Regions from separate parts of the Lysobacter olei genome, predicted to be linked through region 2. Evidence: predicted binding sites of a transcription regulator. Region 2 holds the regulator's gene; each other region holds the start of a gene.
What was found. Region 2 encodes HrcA, which represses chaperone genes, less so after heat shock. Its sites were predicted from a motif close to TTNGCACTCNNNNNNNNNGAGTGCNAA; they were not measured.
Positions count from the first base shown of each region.

Region 1: the regulator HrcA is predicted to act here: its motif matches at 2,462-2,488, upstream of groES (co-chaperone GroES).
Region 3: the regulator HrcA is predicted to act here: its motif matches at 2,792-2,818, upstream of rpoH (RNA polymerase sigma factor RpoH).

Region 1 covers NZ_BAAHAT010000007.1:116,235-121,542, forward strand. The annotation lists gene ACYVBS_RS11745 (protein-disulfide reductase DsbD family protein) at 1-1,254, opposite strand, end outside; gene cutA (divalent-cation tolerance protein CutA) at 1,247-1,570, opposite strand; gene ACYVBS_RS11755 (helix-turn-helix transcriptional regulator) at 1,600-2,016, opposite strand; gene groES (co-chaperone GroES) at 2,534-2,824, shown strand; gene groL (chaperonin GroEL) at 2,954-4,594, shown strand; gene ACYVBS_RS11770 (S8 family peptidase) at 4,800-5,308, shown strand, end outside.
Region 2 covers NZ_BAAHAT010000006.1:215,180-220,487, reverse strand. The annotation lists gene dnaK (molecular chaperone DnaK) at 1-999, opposite strand, end outside; gene grpE (nucleotide exchange factor GrpE) at 1,102-1,635, opposite strand; gene hrcA (heat-inducible transcriptional repressor HrcA) at 1,723-2,781, opposite strand; gene recN (DNA repair protein RecN) at 2,964-4,631, shown strand; gene fur (ferric iron uptake transcriptional regulator) at 4,719-5,123, opposite strand; gene ACYVBS_RS10945 (outer membrane protein assembly factor BamE) at 5,213-5,308, shown strand, end outside.
Region 3 covers NZ_BAAHAT010000002.1:99,478-104,785, forward strand. The annotation lists gene ACYVBS_RS03155 (ATP-binding protein) at 35-1,759, opposite strand; gene rpoH (RNA polymerase sigma factor RpoH) at 1,888-2,781, opposite strand; gene ACYVBS_RS03165 (acyltransferase family protein) at 2,921-4,099, opposite strand; gene ACYVBS_RS03170 (LacI family DNA-binding transcriptional regulator) at 4,285-5,308, shown strand, end outside.

The sequences.
Region 1 (5,308 bases), on a different contig from region 2:
CGACAGGACCGGCAGCACGCAGGGCATCAGGTTGAGGATCAGTCCGCCGAGCAGGGCCAGCAGCAGGGCCGACCAGAGGCTGAGGTCGGCGCCGCGCGGGGCGGCGCCCAGTGCGGAGGCGCTGTTGGCGGCCGGTGCGTGGCCCGGGGCCGCCGTGCCGGTGTTGGCGGCGGTGCTGTCGGCAACGGAGGATGCGGCGGGGCCCGCGGCGGCGGTGCCGTCATCGCTGGCGATCGTGCCGGGCGGCGTCACTGCCGCGTCCGTGCCGGACAGCGTCGTGCCATTGCCCACGGCGCCGGTCGCCAACCCGGCCGCGTCGGCCGGCGTCACCGTGCCACGTGGCAGCGACACCGCGACAGTGCGGGTCATCGGGGGATAGCAGATGCCGTCGTTCTGGCAGCCCTGGAACGTAGCAGTCAGGCGCAGGTCCACCGCGTCGGTGCGGGTGCGGACCACCGGCACCGGCACGTCGATCTGGTCGAAGTAGACCGTGGTGCGGCCGAAATACTCGTCCTGGTGCGCGGTGCCCTTCGGCCAGCGCGGTGCGCCCAGGCGCAGGCCGGCCCGGGCGGCGGCGGCATCCAGCGCCAGGCGGGTCTTGTCGCGGTACAGGTAGTAGCCGCGCGCGGGGGTGAAGCGCAGCAACAGCGTGTTGCCGTCGCCGGCGATGGCTTCAAAGCCATACGCCTGCTCCGGCGGCAGCGGCAGTGCGTCCGTGCCCGTCGCCGTGCCCGCCCAGCCGGCGCCCGCCAAGGGGGCGCCACCGCCGGCGTTGCCGAATGCCACCACCGGGGCCTGCGCGGCCGCCGGCAGCGCGACCGTGATGCGCCGCGTCTGGGGCGGGTAGCAGATGCCCGCATCGGCGCAGCCCTGGTATTTGATCGTCAGCGTGGTGCGTTCCGCGTTGGCGGTGCCCGGCAGGGTCGCGACCAGCTGCCCGCGGTAGGTTTCCACGTCGCCGAAAAACTCATCGCGATACGCCTTGCCCTTGGGCAGCTGCAGTGCCCCGGCGGTGAAGCCCGCATCGGCCTGCACCGACGTGCGGTGCCGATACAGGTAATAGCCGTTGGCGATCTTCCACTGCACGTTGATCCGGCCCGCGTCGGTGGCCTGCGCGCTGAGGACGAAGACCTCGTCCACTGGCGGCAGCTGGTCCGGCGTCACGGCGGCGGCCGGGCCGGCCAGCAGGGCGGCGAACAGGGCGAAGGTGGAGCGGAGGCGCGTGGGGCGCGGGAGCGGCGCGGTTTCAGTCATCGTCTCGGGTCTGTTGGGCCACCCAGTCCAGGTACTCGGGCAGGCCGGCGCTGGCTTCGACCGCCAGCACCTCGGGGAGTTCATAGGAGTGCAGTTCGCGCAGGCGCGCGGTCAGCGCGTCCAGCCGGGCGGCAGTGGTCTTGATCAGCAACAGGACCTCGTCGGCCTGTTCGACCTGTTCCTTCCAGCGATAGGTGGAGCGCACGCCCGGCAGCGCATTGACGCAGGCGGCCAGGCGCGCCTCGACCACGGCCCGTGCCAGTCGGTCGGCGGTGGCGGCATCGGGGCAGGCGCAATACACGAGCATCGTGGACATCCGGCGATTCTAGCGGTCCGGCCGGGCGGTTATTCGGCGGCGCCGTGGAGGCGTTCGTCGCCACGGCGGCCGCGCCCGGTCCGCATGCCGGCCAGCTGCTCGGCCAGTTCCACCAGCGGTGGGCGCGCACGCATCGGGGTCTCGCGGAACGCGCGGATCAGGCGCACCTCGATGGGGTCGTCGACCAGCAGGGCATCCGCGGCGGCGATGGCGTCCAGTTCCTGCTCCGCCGACTGGCGCATCAGTCCGCGCCCAGTGGCGAGCCATTCGAACTGCACGCCCGTGGACAGGGCGATGGCGCGCAGGTGGTTGACGCTGGGATGTTTGCCATTGGTGGCCTCCCAGTGGCTGACCGCGCTGCGCTGGACGCCGACGGCGGCACCCAGGGCGGCCTGGGACAGGCCGGCGTGACGGCGGGCGAGGCGGATGCGCTGTTGTGGGGTCATCGTGGGCTTGGAGGGGGTGGTGGCGGGAGGGTGGCACCAAAAGTAACCAGGTGATCAATAGACACGCAACGTGTGCGCTTGTGGTAGCCACCCTGCTCATTGAGCGCCATGTATTCACGTTTTGTTGCGACATCTGTCGCGGTATGGACACCCGAAGTGGCGTCCTGCGCCGCGGGCAGGGCTGTTGACGTGACGCAGCGTGGTCAATACTGACGCATGCCGGCAGGAGGCCGGTGCGACATGGGGTGTCTGGTCTGGGGAGGGGGCGCGGGATTGCGCCAAGCTGAGGATGGCCATCTCCGTACCGGAAAGGGCGTGGACCTTCGGGGGCACGCCCTTTCTTTTTGCGCCGTGCATGCCCGTGCCGGGCAGGCCCTTGAAAGGCTTCCCGGGGCGCCCCATCTCTGCGCGGTCCCGGTTCGACCGGGCGCTGCCGTCCCGGGTTTTGGCACTCGCCTTGGCCGACTGCTAATATTTGTAATCTTTCCCCACCCTTTCAACCACTTACGAGGTTGTCATGTCGAATATCAAGCCGCTCTACGACCGTGTTGTCCTGAAGCGCATGGAAGAAGAAAAGATGTCCGCCGGCGGCATCGTCATCCCCGACTCCGCCACCGAGAAGCCCATCAAGGGCGAAGTCGTCGCCGTGGGCGAAGGCAAGGTGCTGGACAACGGCAGCGTGCGCGCGCCGAAGGTCAAGGTTGGCGACAAGGTGCTGTTCGGCAAGTACAGCGGCACCGAGGTCAAGCTCGACGGCAACGAGTACCTGGTGGTCAAGGAAGACGACATCTTCGCGATCCTCGGCTGATCGCACGCGGCGTGGGCCGTGCCGGGCGCGACCTCGCGTCCGCGACCGGCGACCGCCTCGGCGGACCCCGCGCCGCACCGTCGCATTCCCCTTCTTCAATCCAATCTTTTTTTGCTGAGGTAATCCGCAATGGCTGCCAAGGAAATTCGTTTCGGTGAGGACGCACGCGCCAAGATGGTGCGCGGCGTCAACGTGCTCGCCAATGCCGTCAAGGCCACCCTGGGCCCGAAGGGCCGCAACGTCGTGCTCGAGAAGAGCTTCGGCGCGCCGACCATCACCAAGGACGGCGTGAGCGTCGCCAAGGAAATCGAACTGGCCGACAAGTTCGAGAACATGGGCGCGCAGATGGTCAAGGAAGTCGCTTCCAAGACCTCCGACAACGCCGGTGACGGCACCACCACCGCCACCGTGCTGGCGCAGGCGTTCATTCGCGAGGGCATGAAGGCGGTCGCCGCCGGCATGAACCCGATGGACCTCAAGCGCGGCATCGACCAGGCCGTGCATGCCGCCGTCGCCGAGCTGAAGAAGATCAGCAAGCCGTCGTCGACCTCGAAGGAAATCGCCCAGGTCGGCACCATCTCGGCCAACTCCGACGCCAACATCGGCGACCTGATCGCCCAGGCGATGGACAAGGTCGGCAAGGAAGGCGTGATCACCGTGGAAGACGGTTCGGGCCTGGAGAACGAGCTGGACGTGGTCGAGGGCATGCAGTTCGACCGCGGCTACCTGTCGCCGTACTTCATCAACAACCAGCAGTCGATGCAGGCCGAACTGGACGATCCGTTCATCCTGCTGCACGACAAGAAGATCTCCAACGTGCGTGACCTTCTGCCGGTGCTGGAAGGCGTCGCCAAGGCCGGCAAGCCGCTGCTGATCATCGCCGAGGAAGTGGAAGGCGAAGCGCTGGCGACCCTGGTGGTCAACACCATCCGCGGCATCGTCAAGGTCTGCGCCGTCAAGGCCCCGGGCTTCGGCGACCGTCGCAAGGCGATGCTGGAAGACATGGCCATCCTGACCGGTGGCACCGTGATCTCCGAGGAAGTCGGCCTGTCGCTGGACAAGGCCACGATCAAGGACCTCGGCCGCGCGAAGAAGGTGCAGGTCTCGAAGGAGAACACCACCATCATCGACGGCGCGGGCGACACCGCCGGCATCGAGTCGCGCATCAAGCAGATCAAGGCGCAGATCGAGGAGACCTCCTCGGACTACGACCGCGAGAAGCTGCAGGAGCGCGTGGCCAAGCTGGCCGGCGGCGTGGCGGTGATCAAGGTCGGTGCCTCGACCGAGATCGAGATGAAGGAAAAGAAGGCCCGCGTCGAAGACGCGCTGCACGCCACCCGCGCTGCGGTCGAGGAAGGCATCGTCCCGGGCGGCGGCGTCGCGCTGCTGCGCGCCAAGGCCGCCATCACGGGCCTGAAGGGTGCCAACGAAGACCAGAACCACGGCATCCAGATCGCCCTGCGCGCGATGGAAGCCCCGCTGCGCGAGATCGTGACCAACGCCGGTGAAGAGCCGTCGGTGGTGCTGAATCGCGTGATCGAGGGCACCGGTGCGTTCGGCTACAACGCCGCCAACGGCGAGTACGTCGACATGCTGGAAGCCGGCATCCTGGACCCGACCAAGGTCACCCGCACCGCGCTGCAGAACGCCGCGTCGATCGCCGGTCTGATGATCACGACCGAGGCGATGGTCGCCGAGCTGCCGAAGAAGGACGAGCCGGCGATGCCGGGCGCCGGTGGCATGGGCGGCATGGGTGGCATGGACTTCTAAGTCCGGCCGCACCGCGCAGTACCCGACAGGCCCGCTTCGGCGGGCCTGTTTTTTTTGTCCGCCGCGGGGCGCCGGGTGTGGCCGGTCATTCCCGCTTTATGCGTGGAGATTCTTTGACGCCGCCGCTTCGCCACTCCCCACGTCGGGAGGTCGCCGGGCGGGGCGTTGCTTCAACCAGGGATCACTTCTTCCATAGGGGACAACCATGACCACGCTCAACCGGGCCATCGTGCTCGCGCTGGGCTGCTTCGGCGCCGCATCGGCCCAGGCAGCCACGTACGTCGTTACCGCCAACGCCCAGTCGTTCGACAAGTCACTCGCCAACAAGGTGGAAGCCGCCGGGGGACGCGTGACTGCGCGGCTGCCGCAGATCGGCGTGGCGATTGTCGAATCCGACGATGCCGGTTTCGCCGTGCGCGCATCGCGGGTGCCCGGCGTGCGCTCGGCGGTGGCCGACATCGCGCTGCAGTTCGATATCCCCGAGTCCACCGAGGTGATCGGCCCCGACATCGCCAACCCGCCGGCGTCGGGCGACGACGACACCCGCTTCGACCTGCAGTGGGGCAGTGCGGCGATCGACGTGGCCGGTGCCTGGAACGCCGGCTACCGCGGCGCGGGCGCCACCGTGGCCGTGCTGGACTCGGGCGTGGCGTGCCAACATCCGGACATTGCCGGCAACCTGTTGCTGACACAGTCGGCTTCGTTCGTCCCCAA
Region 2 (5,308 bases):
GCTGGCACGCAGGCCGGCGTCGTTAAGCGCGGTGCGGCACGGCTCGATCGACTTCTTGATCAGATCCTCGACCAGCGACTCCAGCTTGGCGCGGGTCAGCTTGATGTTCAGGTGCTTCGGGCCGCTTGCGTCGGCGGTCACGTACGGCAGGTTGACCTCGGTCTGCTGCGCGCTGGACAGTTCGATCTTGGCGCGTTCGGCCGCGTCCTTCAGGCGCTGCAGGGCCAGCGGGTCCTTGCGCAGGTCGATACCCTGGTCCTTCAGGAACTCCTCGACCAGGTAGTCGATGACGCGCGCGTCGAAGTCTTCGCCGCCCAGGAAGGTGTCGCCGTTGGTGGCCAGCACCTCGACCTGCATTTCGCCGTCCACCGACGCGATCTCGATGATCGACACGTCGAACGTGCCGCCGCCCAGGTCATACACGGCCACCTTGCGGTCGCCGCCCTTCTTGTCCATGCCATAGGCCAGCGCAGCCGCAGTCGGCTCGTTGATGATGCGCTTGACGTCCAGGCCCGCGATCTTGCCCGCGTCCTTGGTCGCCTGGCGCTGGCTGTCGTTGAAGTACGCCGGCACGGTGATGACCGCCTCGGTGACGGTCTCGCCCAGGTAGGCTTCGGCCGTCTTCTTCATCTTGGCCAGCACCTCGGCCGAGACCTGCTGCGGGGCCATCTTCTTGCCCTCGGAGGTCTGCACCCAGGCGTCGCCGTTGTCGTGCTGCACGATGCCGTACGGGACGAGGTTGATGTCCTTCTGCACTTCGGCGTCGGTGAACTTGCGGCCAATCAGGCGCTTCACCGCGAAGAAGGTGTTCTTGGGGTTGGTCACCGCCTGGCGCTTGGCCGAGGCGCCGACGAGCACTTCGCCGTCCTTGGTGAATGCGACGATGGACGGCGTGGTGCGGTCGCCCTCGGCATTCTCGATGACCTTGACGTTGCCGCCCTCCATGATCGCCACGCACGAGTTGGTCGTGCCGAGGTCGATGCCGATGATCTTGCCCATGGTGATTCCCTCTCGAATCTTTGACTTGGGGGCGGCCGAACCGCCGATGGTCGCTATCTGGGGTCGCCGGAAAGCACTTCAAGCGCCCGGCAACGGATTGGTTCAGGCGTCCTTGGCCACCACGACGAGCGCGGGGCGCAGCAGGCGCTCGTTGAGCAGCCATCCCTTCTGGTAGACCTGCACGACATGGCCCGGCGCGTGGTCCGCGCTGTCAACCATGCTCATGGCCTGGTGGTGTTCGGGGTTGAAGGGCTGGCCCGCGGGGTCCACCGCCACTAGTCCGTTGTCACCAACCACCTTGAGCAGTTGCTTCAAGGTCAGCTCCATCCCGTCGCGCAGCGCGTTGGCCTCGCCACCGGCAACGGCCAGCCCTGCCTCGAGGCTGTCGATCACCGGCAGCAATTCGGAAAGCAACCGCTCGTTGGCGAACTTGCGGGCCATTTCGACATCGCGGGCAAGTCGCTTGCGCTGGTTGTCCAGCTCAGCCCGCTCGCGCAGAGCATCCTCGGCGACCTTGGCCAGTTCGGCCTTCAGCTCATCGATCTGGGTGTCAAACGATTGGAAGGACTCGGCGCCGCCGGTACGGTCGGCCGCTTCGGCCTGGTTGGGGTCGGTCTGGTGTTCGTGGGTCGTCATGCCTGGCTGTTCCCTGCGTGAAACGGACGCACCCTCCCTCCGCGGGACGGCGCAACAGCCCTGCTATGGGGCCCGCCCCAAGGGCTTTCAAGCGTCCAGGCCGGATTCCGCCTGAATCGCGTCCCCCAGCGCGTCCGCCGCCGCCTGCACCACAGGAATGACCCGGTCATAGGCCATGCGCGTGGGACCGATCACCCCGAGCACGCCCAGCACGCGGCCACCGGACACATAGGGCGCGGAGACCAACGAGACGCCTTCCAGCGGAGCCAGACCGGTCTCTTCGCCGATGAAGATGCGCACACCCGGCGCCTGCACGGTGCGCTCCAGCAGTTGCAGGATTTCGCGCTTCCGGGCGAACGCCTCGAACAATTCGCGCAGGCGATCCACGTCCGAGAGCTCCTGGACCCCCATCAGCCGGGTCTGGCCGGCCACGACCATGTCATCCCCACCCGGCAGCAGCACCTGCTCGGCCAACTCGACCGACTGGGCCAGCAGCGTCTCCATCTCCGACCGGGCGCTGCGCAGCTCACGCAACAACGTCGCCCGGATGTCCGCCACCGCGCGCCCGGCGAAATGGGTGTTGAGGTAATTGGCCACCCGCTCCAGCTCGCTGGCGTCGTAGGGGCGACGGGTCTGGATGATGCGGTTCTGCACGTCGTTGTCGGCCAACACCACGATTGCCAGAACGCGCTGGGCATCGATCGGCACGAATCCAATCCGCCGGAACGCAAACTGCGCCCGGTTGGGCACGCTCACCACGCCCACGAAGTGGGTCATCGCCGAGAGCAGTTCCGAAGCGCTGCCCAGCAACGCCTGGGTTCCCGAGCCGGCCGGCAATTCGCCGCGGAGGCGAGACACCTCGCCCTCCGGCAACGGCGAGACCTGCAACAGCGAGTCCACGAACAACCGGTAGCCCTGTGCCGTGGGCACGCGGCCTGCGGACGTGTGCGGCGCGCTGAGCAGCCCCACGTCCTCCAGGTCGGCCAGGATGTTACGGATGGTGGCCGGGCTGACATCGAGGCCGGCATGCCGCGCCAGTGTTTGCGACCCTACCGGCTCGCCACTCTGGATATATCGGCCGATCAGCGTGCGCAGCAGGTGCCGTGCACGCGGGTCAAGGATCGGGTCGGTCGGACGGCGGCTCATGCCGTTGATATAAGCGCCACGGACTGGGGACGCAAGCGCGCGGCACTGCGGCCGGACGGGCTGGTGTGGCCGCACGGCATACCTGGCCTCAAGCGCGAAGCGGTCTCGCCCCCTGCGACGCTGGCATGCCAGCCTGCCCACCCGCTTGGCCCTCCGGCCAAGTCCCGGCACAATCGCCCCGCATGCTCACCCACCTGTCCATCAAACAGTTCGCCGTCGTCACCGAAGCCGAATTGGCCTTCGGCCCCGGCCTGACCGTCATCTCCGGCGAAACCGGCGCCGGCAAGTCATTGCTGGTCGATGCGCTGGGGCTCATCTCAGGCCTGCGCGCCGACAGCAGCGTCGTTCGACACGGCGCCGAGCGCGCCGAGCTTGTCGCCGAGTTCACCCTCGCCGACACCCCGGCCGCGCTTACCTGGCTGCGCGAGACGGAACTGGACGAGGACGAAGGCTGTCAGATTCGCCGGGTCATCCGCGCCGATGGCGGCTCGAAGGCGTGGATCAACGGCCGACCGGTCACCCTGTCGCAACTGGCCGACCTGGCCGCGCGCCTGGTCGAGATCCATGGCCAGCACGAACACCAGGCCCTGATGTCCCGGCCCAGCCAACTGGCATTGCTGGATGCGTACGGGCGGACCGAATCACCCCGGGCCGGAGTAGTCGCCGCGGCCCGGCAGTGGACGGCGCTGCTCCAGGAACGCGAGGCGCTATCCGCCCGCGGGGACGTGGCCGAACGCACCGCGTGGCTGCAACACCAGTTCGCCGAACTGGATCGCGAGGCACTGGATGCCGAAACCATTGCCAAGCTGCAGGCCGATCACCGCCGGCTGGCGCACGCCACCGACCTCATTACGGCCTGCGACAACACCTTCGCCCGCGTGGGGGGCGACGAGGGGCCGTCGCTGACCCGGTTGCTCCAGCAGGCACGCCATGACCTCCAGCGCGTCTCCGAACACGAGCCCCGGCTGCTGGAAGTCGACACCATGCTCGACAATGCCGCCATCCAGATCGACGAAGCGCTGGTGCTATTGGACCGCGTCCGCAGCGACCTGGAGTTGGACCCCGAATCCTTCGAGGGGCTGGAACGCCGTCTCAGCCGACTGCACGAACTGGCCCGCAAGCACCGCGTGACGCCCGAGCAACTGGCCGCGCATCGCGACAGCATCGCCGAGGAACTTGAAGTACTGCGCACGGCGGGTGAGCGGGTGCACCAACTGGATGGCGAAATCGAGGCCGCCAAGGGCGCCTGGCAGCAAGCGGCCGCAGCCTTGACCGACGCGCGCCGTCAGGCCGCGCAGTCCCTGTCCGACAGCACGACAACCCTGATCGCCGAGCTGGGCATGGGCGGCGGTCGATTTGAAGTCGCGCTTGAGCCCACCCACGACGAGCGCCCCGACCCCAACGGCGCCGAACGCGTGGAATTCCTGGTGGCCGCCAACCCAGGCCAGCCCGCACGTCCCCTGCGCAAGGTCGCGTCCGGGGGTGAGCTGTCCCGCATCTCGCTGGCCATTGAAGTGGCAGCCCTGGGCCTGGATGCCGTGCAGACCATGGTGTTCGACGAGGTCGATTCCGGCATCGGCGGCGCGGTGGCTGACATCGTGGGCCAGAAGCTGCGGGCCCTCGGCGCCAGTCGCCAGGTGCTCTGCGTCACCCACCTGCCGCAGGTGGCCGCCAAAGGGCACGCCCATTACCGCGTCAGCAAGGCCGCCAGCGAAGGCATTACCCGCAGCGCTGTCCAGAAGCTGGATGCCAAGGCGCGGGAAGAGGAACTCGCGCGCATGCTGGGCGGCGTGGAATTGACCAAAGAGGCCCGCGCGGCCGCCAAACGCCTGCTGGCCGATGTCGACTGACCCGACGCCAAAGTCGATGCAGGCGCCCCTCCGCAAGGCCGGGCGTCCCCGCTGGGACCGGTTGCCCCGGCGCGGCGCGCGCCAGGGTCAGGCGCGCTTCTTGCGCACGTACAAAACCAGCGAGTGCGCCTCGATTTCGTAGCCGTACTTGGCCGCGATCTTGTGTTGCAGCGCCTCGATTTCCTCGCTTTCGAACTCGATGATCTTGCCGGTGTCCACGTCCACCATGTGATCGTGGTGATCGCCGCGATCCAGCTCATAGACCGACTGCCCGGCCTCGAAGTTGTGCTTGAGCACGAGCCCCGCCGCCTCGAACTGCGTCAGGACGCGATACACCGTGGCCAGGCCGATATCCTCACCCTGCTCCAAGAGATGCCGATAGATGTCCTCCGCCGTCATGTGGCGGGGCTTGGCCTGCTCGAGCAACTGCAGGATCCGCAAGCGGGGGTGGGTAACTTTCAAACCGGCATTGCGCAGGTCTTGCGATTCCATGTCGTCTCCATGAACGGACGGCACGCGGTGGGCGCGCAAACTTCCCTTCAGTGTATCATCGGCCTGATATCCGCCTGCCGCGAAGCCCAATGCGAAAGCTTGTCCTGGTCCTCACCGTCGCCCTTGCCACGTCCGGCTGCGGCATCGTCTATCGCCAGCCGATCTACCAAGGCAACCTGCTTGAG
Region 3 (5,308 bases), on a different contig from region 2:
GGCGCGCTCGCATGCGCCCGGTAACGCTCCGGCATCAGACGGGCGGTACCGCAGCGTCCAGTGACTGCCGCAGCAACGCATGCAGGCGCAGGCCGCGACCACGCGAGGCCACGTGCATGCGCCCACCGAGGGCGAGCACGCGATCGCGCATGTTGGCCAGCCCGCGCCCACGTCCGTGCCCGTGGCGCACGCCGATGCCATCGTCGCGCACTTCGACAAACAGCCACAGCGCGCCGCCGCGTTGGTTGACGCGCAACCGCACGCGGCAGTGACGCGCCCGCGCGTGGCGCACGACGTTGGTCACGCCCTCCTGCACCAACCGGTAGGCGGCGATGTGCAGCGTGTCGTCCAGTTGCGGCAGCAGGCGCGCGTCTCCCTCGAGCACGGTCTCGAAGGTGACCCCGGCATCCTCGGCCAATCGCCGCGCCAAGCCCTGGTCGATGGCGCGGTACAGGCCCAGCTGTTCCAGCGCGGCAGGACGCAGCGACTCAAGCACGCCGGAGATGTTGGTGCGCATTGCCCGGGTCAGCTCCAGCAGGGAATCCACGGCCGCACCGTGCCCCCCCTGGCTCAGCTGCGGCGCGATGAGCATGAGCCGGGTCTGCAGCGCCGTCAGCGTCTGGCCGAACTCGTCGTGCAACTCGCCCGCCAGACGCCGGCGCTCGCGCTCCTCGGTCAGCAGGTTGCGGCGCGCGGCGGCATTGAGCTCCTGCGCCAGCCGCTCGCTTTCCTCCTTGGCCTGGTGCAGCTGCATCGCCTGCGCGCGCAGGCCGTCGACCGTGGCCCCGAACAACAGCGCGGTGGCCCCGGTGACCGCGGTGAACAACTGCATCCGCCGGGGATCGTTCCAGCCGGCGAAGAGGTGGGACTCCAGGGTGGTGGTGGCGCTGAGCACCAGCAGCGCGACCACCGCGCCGCGCCAGCCGTGTAGCACCGCGAACACGACGATGCCGACCAACAGCACGCGCCGCACGACTTCCACCAGTTCGCCCCCCGGGTGCGAGGACACCCAGACCAGGAAGACGGCGCCCACGGGCAGCAGCAGCAGCGAAGCGTCCCGCAGGATCGGCAGGGAGCCACGGCGGTGCGGGACGTGCACCACCCATGCGAGCAGCGGAGCCACCAGCAGGATGCCGATGAACGTGCCCATCAGGCTCTTGATGGCGAACAGCAGCAGCGCTGCGTGGCTGTCGCCCGGCACCAGGGGCACGATGTCGACGATGCGCGCGTTGCGCACGTCGGCCACCAGGCCGTCGTTCACGACGTACATCGCGTCCTTGGCCATCACGGCGGCGGAGGACAACAGTGCCGCGACCAGCACGCGCAGGATCTGCTGGAGGCTGGCCGGCGTGTGCGGGGTGATCTGCCAGCGTCGCAGCAGCAGCACGCCCGTGCCGATGAGGAAGGGGTCCAGCACGTTACCCAGCACGTACTGGACGGGGCCGGACCAGTAACCCAGGAAGGCGGCCTCCAGGCCTGAACCGTCATGGACCAGAACACCGCCCAGGCTGCGGGCCAGCACGGTGCCGAAGAACGCCCAGGGCCAGCAGCGCAGCGGGGCCAGCCACAGCACGCTGAACAGCAGGCCGCTGTTGACCGCCAGATGCAGGAAGCCGGCCAGGCCCAGCGCGAAATACGCGCTGCCCGTGACCACCATGAGCGCCAGCCCGGCCGGCCAGTGGGGCAGCGGACGCCCGTCCGGGTCCGGAGGCGCGACCAGCGTGCGAAGCGACGGGGCGGACGGGCTCGACCAGTTCATGGGGGGCAGGCTAGCGCGCCGTCAGGCGTCGCTGGTGCGAGGTTTTCTCGCCGCCGGCGCCGGCGGGCCGGAAAACGACGAAGGCCCGGTCGCCCGGGCCTTTCGAAGCGATCTGCTGCAGCAGCAGATCAGGCGGCGAACAGCGCGCGCATCTTCTTCAACGCGTTGGCCTCAATCTGACGGATGCGCTCGGCGGACACGCCGTACTCATCGGCCAGCTCCTGCAGCGTGACCTTGCCTTCGCCATCCAGCCAGCGGCGCTTGACGATGTCGCGCGAACGGGCATCCAGACCGGCCAGGCCCTCGCGCAGCAGCTGCAGCTGGTTGTCTTCCTCATCGACGCGCTCATAGGCCTGCGACGGGTCCTCGCCATCGGCGCGCAGGTACGCGGCCGGCGACGGCGGGGCGTGGTCGTCGTCCTCGTCGGACGGCATGTCGAAGCCGATGTCGCGGCCGGACAGGCGCGACTCCATCTCCAGCACTTCGCGCTCGGAGACGTTGAGGTCGGCGGCGACGGCGCGCACTTCCTCGGCGTTCATCCAGCCCAGGCGGGTCTTGGACTTGCGCAGGTTGAAGAACAGCTTGCGCTGCGCCTTGGTCGTGGCGACCTTGACGATGCGCCAGTTCTTGAGGATGAACTCGTGCATCTCGGCACGGATCCAGTGCACCGCGAAGCTCACCAGGCGCACGCCCTGGTCCGGGTCGAAGCGCTTCACCGCCTTCATCAAGCCGATGTTGCCTTCCTGGATCAGGTCGCCCATCTGCAGGCCGTAGCCGTTGTAGCCACGGGCCACGTGCACCACGAACCGCAGGTGCGAGTGCACCAGTTCGCGGGCGGCGTCGAGGTCCTCCTCGTCGCGGAAGCGGCGGGCCAGCACCTGCTCGTCCTCGGCGGTCAGCAAGGGGATGCGGTGCACGGCGCCGATGTAGGCCTCGAGCGAACCGAGCGGGACCAGCCCACCCACGGCGGGGATGGGGAGGTTGTTGGCGACCAGGGCGGTAGAGGGGGCGTTCTGGGTCATAAGGGTCATCTTAGCAGTCGGGGGGTGTGACTGCTAAAGGGGGAAAAAGTTCCGCAGTGTTGCAGTCGTGGAACGCAGGATTGGGCGGCGCGGGACCGATGGGCGCGTGGCCTCGGGGCGCCGCCGCCGAGCCAGAAGACTATCCCGACTCGAACCGCCTCGCCCCCGGTTCGGGGGCCAGAGGCGCGGCCACCCCGGAGCGCACCCCACCCCGCACCCGGCCGTTGAACAGGTAGGCCAACACTGGACTGCGGCGGATGAGGAAGTGGTGAATGGCCAACGGGACCAGGGTGGCCACCCCCAGCACGATCAGGAACTTGATCCCGGCGCCGAGCGCCACAGGCAGCAGGGCCGTCGCGGTTGCGATCACGGTCAGGTGATGGAAGAGGTAGATCGAATAACTCGCGTCGGACAGGTACTGGAACGTGCGTGAAGGCCGGTCGGCCCAGATGCGGAACAGGAAGAACACCATCCGCACCATCATCCAGGACAACAGCGCCATGGCCAGGACATTCGCCGCCCGGTAGGCGACCGCTTCGCGGCCCTCAGTGAGATACATGCCGACGGCCCCGACGGCGGCCAGGCCCAACACCGGCAGGCTGACCCGGGCGAACCGCGCGAACAATCCAGGCCACGCCTGCAGGAGCATCCCGACCGCGAAACAGGGCAGGTACCACAGCAGGTCATCGGGGCGGAACAGACCCAGCACCGGCGTGCTCAGCATGGGCCCGGCCAGCTTGACCAGGACGACCGCCGCCAGCGGCGCGGCCACGGCCACCATCAGGACCAGCGCCAGCACCCAAGGACGCTCCCCCCAACGGACGGCGTCCGGATGGGCGAGCGCCCGCAGCAGCGGCGCCGACACCGCCGCCAGAAGGAAATAGACGGCCAGCAGGGACAGGAACCACAGATGGGACACCCAGCTGCCATTCGCCCACGCCGGCAACAGGGCCCCCACCAGGAATCCGGCATCGCCCCCATCACCGACGGTCACCGCGACCTGGATGACATTGAAGGTGAACAGGGTGGCGAAGAGCGGTATAAGCACGCGGCGCAAACGTTCGCGCAGGAAGACCGGCGCGGGACGCCGCATCAACAGGTGCATGGCAAAGAAGCCCGCCACCACGAAGAACGCCGGCATCCGGAACAGATGGATGAACGTCACCAGGCCATCCAGCAGCTCCAGCCGGGCCTCATCCTTGACCCTCCATGCGTGTGAGTCATACGGGCGCGCGGAATGCAGCACCACACCCAGCAGCATCAGCGAACTGCGCATGGCGTCCAGATAGTGGAGCCGCGCCGTGTTTCCTTCGGTCATCTCTCCTGCCCCGCGGCTGCCGTTGGCCCAGTAAACGGGTCGCCGACGGCCACTCGGCCAAGCGCAAAGGGCGGTGTGGATGCGACTCCGCACTCGGTCGCGGCCCCGACGCCGTATGGAGGCGCCGCAGGCGAGGCCGCTCCGACTACACTCGGGCGAACCGCTTCTTTCGGCGCCCAGACGGCATGCGCAAACGCACCAAGGCCACCTCGATCGACATCGCCCACCGCGCGGGCGTCTCCCAGGCCACGGTCTCGCGGGTGCTGCGCGGCAGCCCTCTGGTCAATGCCGAGACCCGGCGGCGGGTGGAGGAGGCGGTCCGGGCCCTCAACTACAAGGTGGACCGGCATGCCTCCAGCCTGCGCACGCAGCGTTCGGGCACGTTGGCGCTGCTGCTGTTCGAGGAGCCGACCCCGGACCATGCGCACATCAACCCGTTCTTCCTGTCGATCCTGGGGTCGGTGACCCGGGCCTGCGCCCGCCACGGGCAGGACCTGCTGGTGTCCTTCCAGCAACTGTCCGACGACTGGCACGCCGATTACGAGGACAGCATGAAGGCCGACGGGCTGATCCTGCTGGGGTACGGCGACTACCGCCTGTACCGCGACAAGCTGGACGCGCTGGTCGCGCAGGGCACGCGTTTCGTGCGCTGGGGCGCGGTGCAGCCGGACCAGCCGGGCATCTCGATCGGATGTGACAACGCCCACGGCGGCCGGCTGGTGGGCGAGCACCTGGTGCCGCTGGGGCGGCGGCGGGTGGCGTTCCTGGGTTACGCCTCGCGGGGCTATCCGGAGTTCCTGGACCGCTACCGCGGCTGCGAGGTCGCGCTGCAGGCGGCCGGGCTGGCACTCGACCCGGCGCTGCAGGTGGACGCCGACAGCGCCGAAGAGTCCGGTTACATCGCCGCCACGGCGCTGGTGGAACGCGGGCTGCCGTTCGATGCGGTGTTCGCCGCAAGTGACCTCATCGCCATCGGCGCGATCCGGGCACTGGCCGAGAAGGGCTTGCGGGTGCCGGAGGATGTGGCCGTGGTGGGCTTTGACGACATCCCGACCGCGCGCTACACCAACCCGTCGCTGACCACGGTGGTGCAGGACACCACCCGGGCGGGCGGGTTGCTGGTGGAAACGCTGCTGCAACTGGTGAAGGGCGTGCCCGCGGAGAGCGTCACGCTGCCCGCGCAGTTGGTCGTGCGGCGCTCCAGCGGGG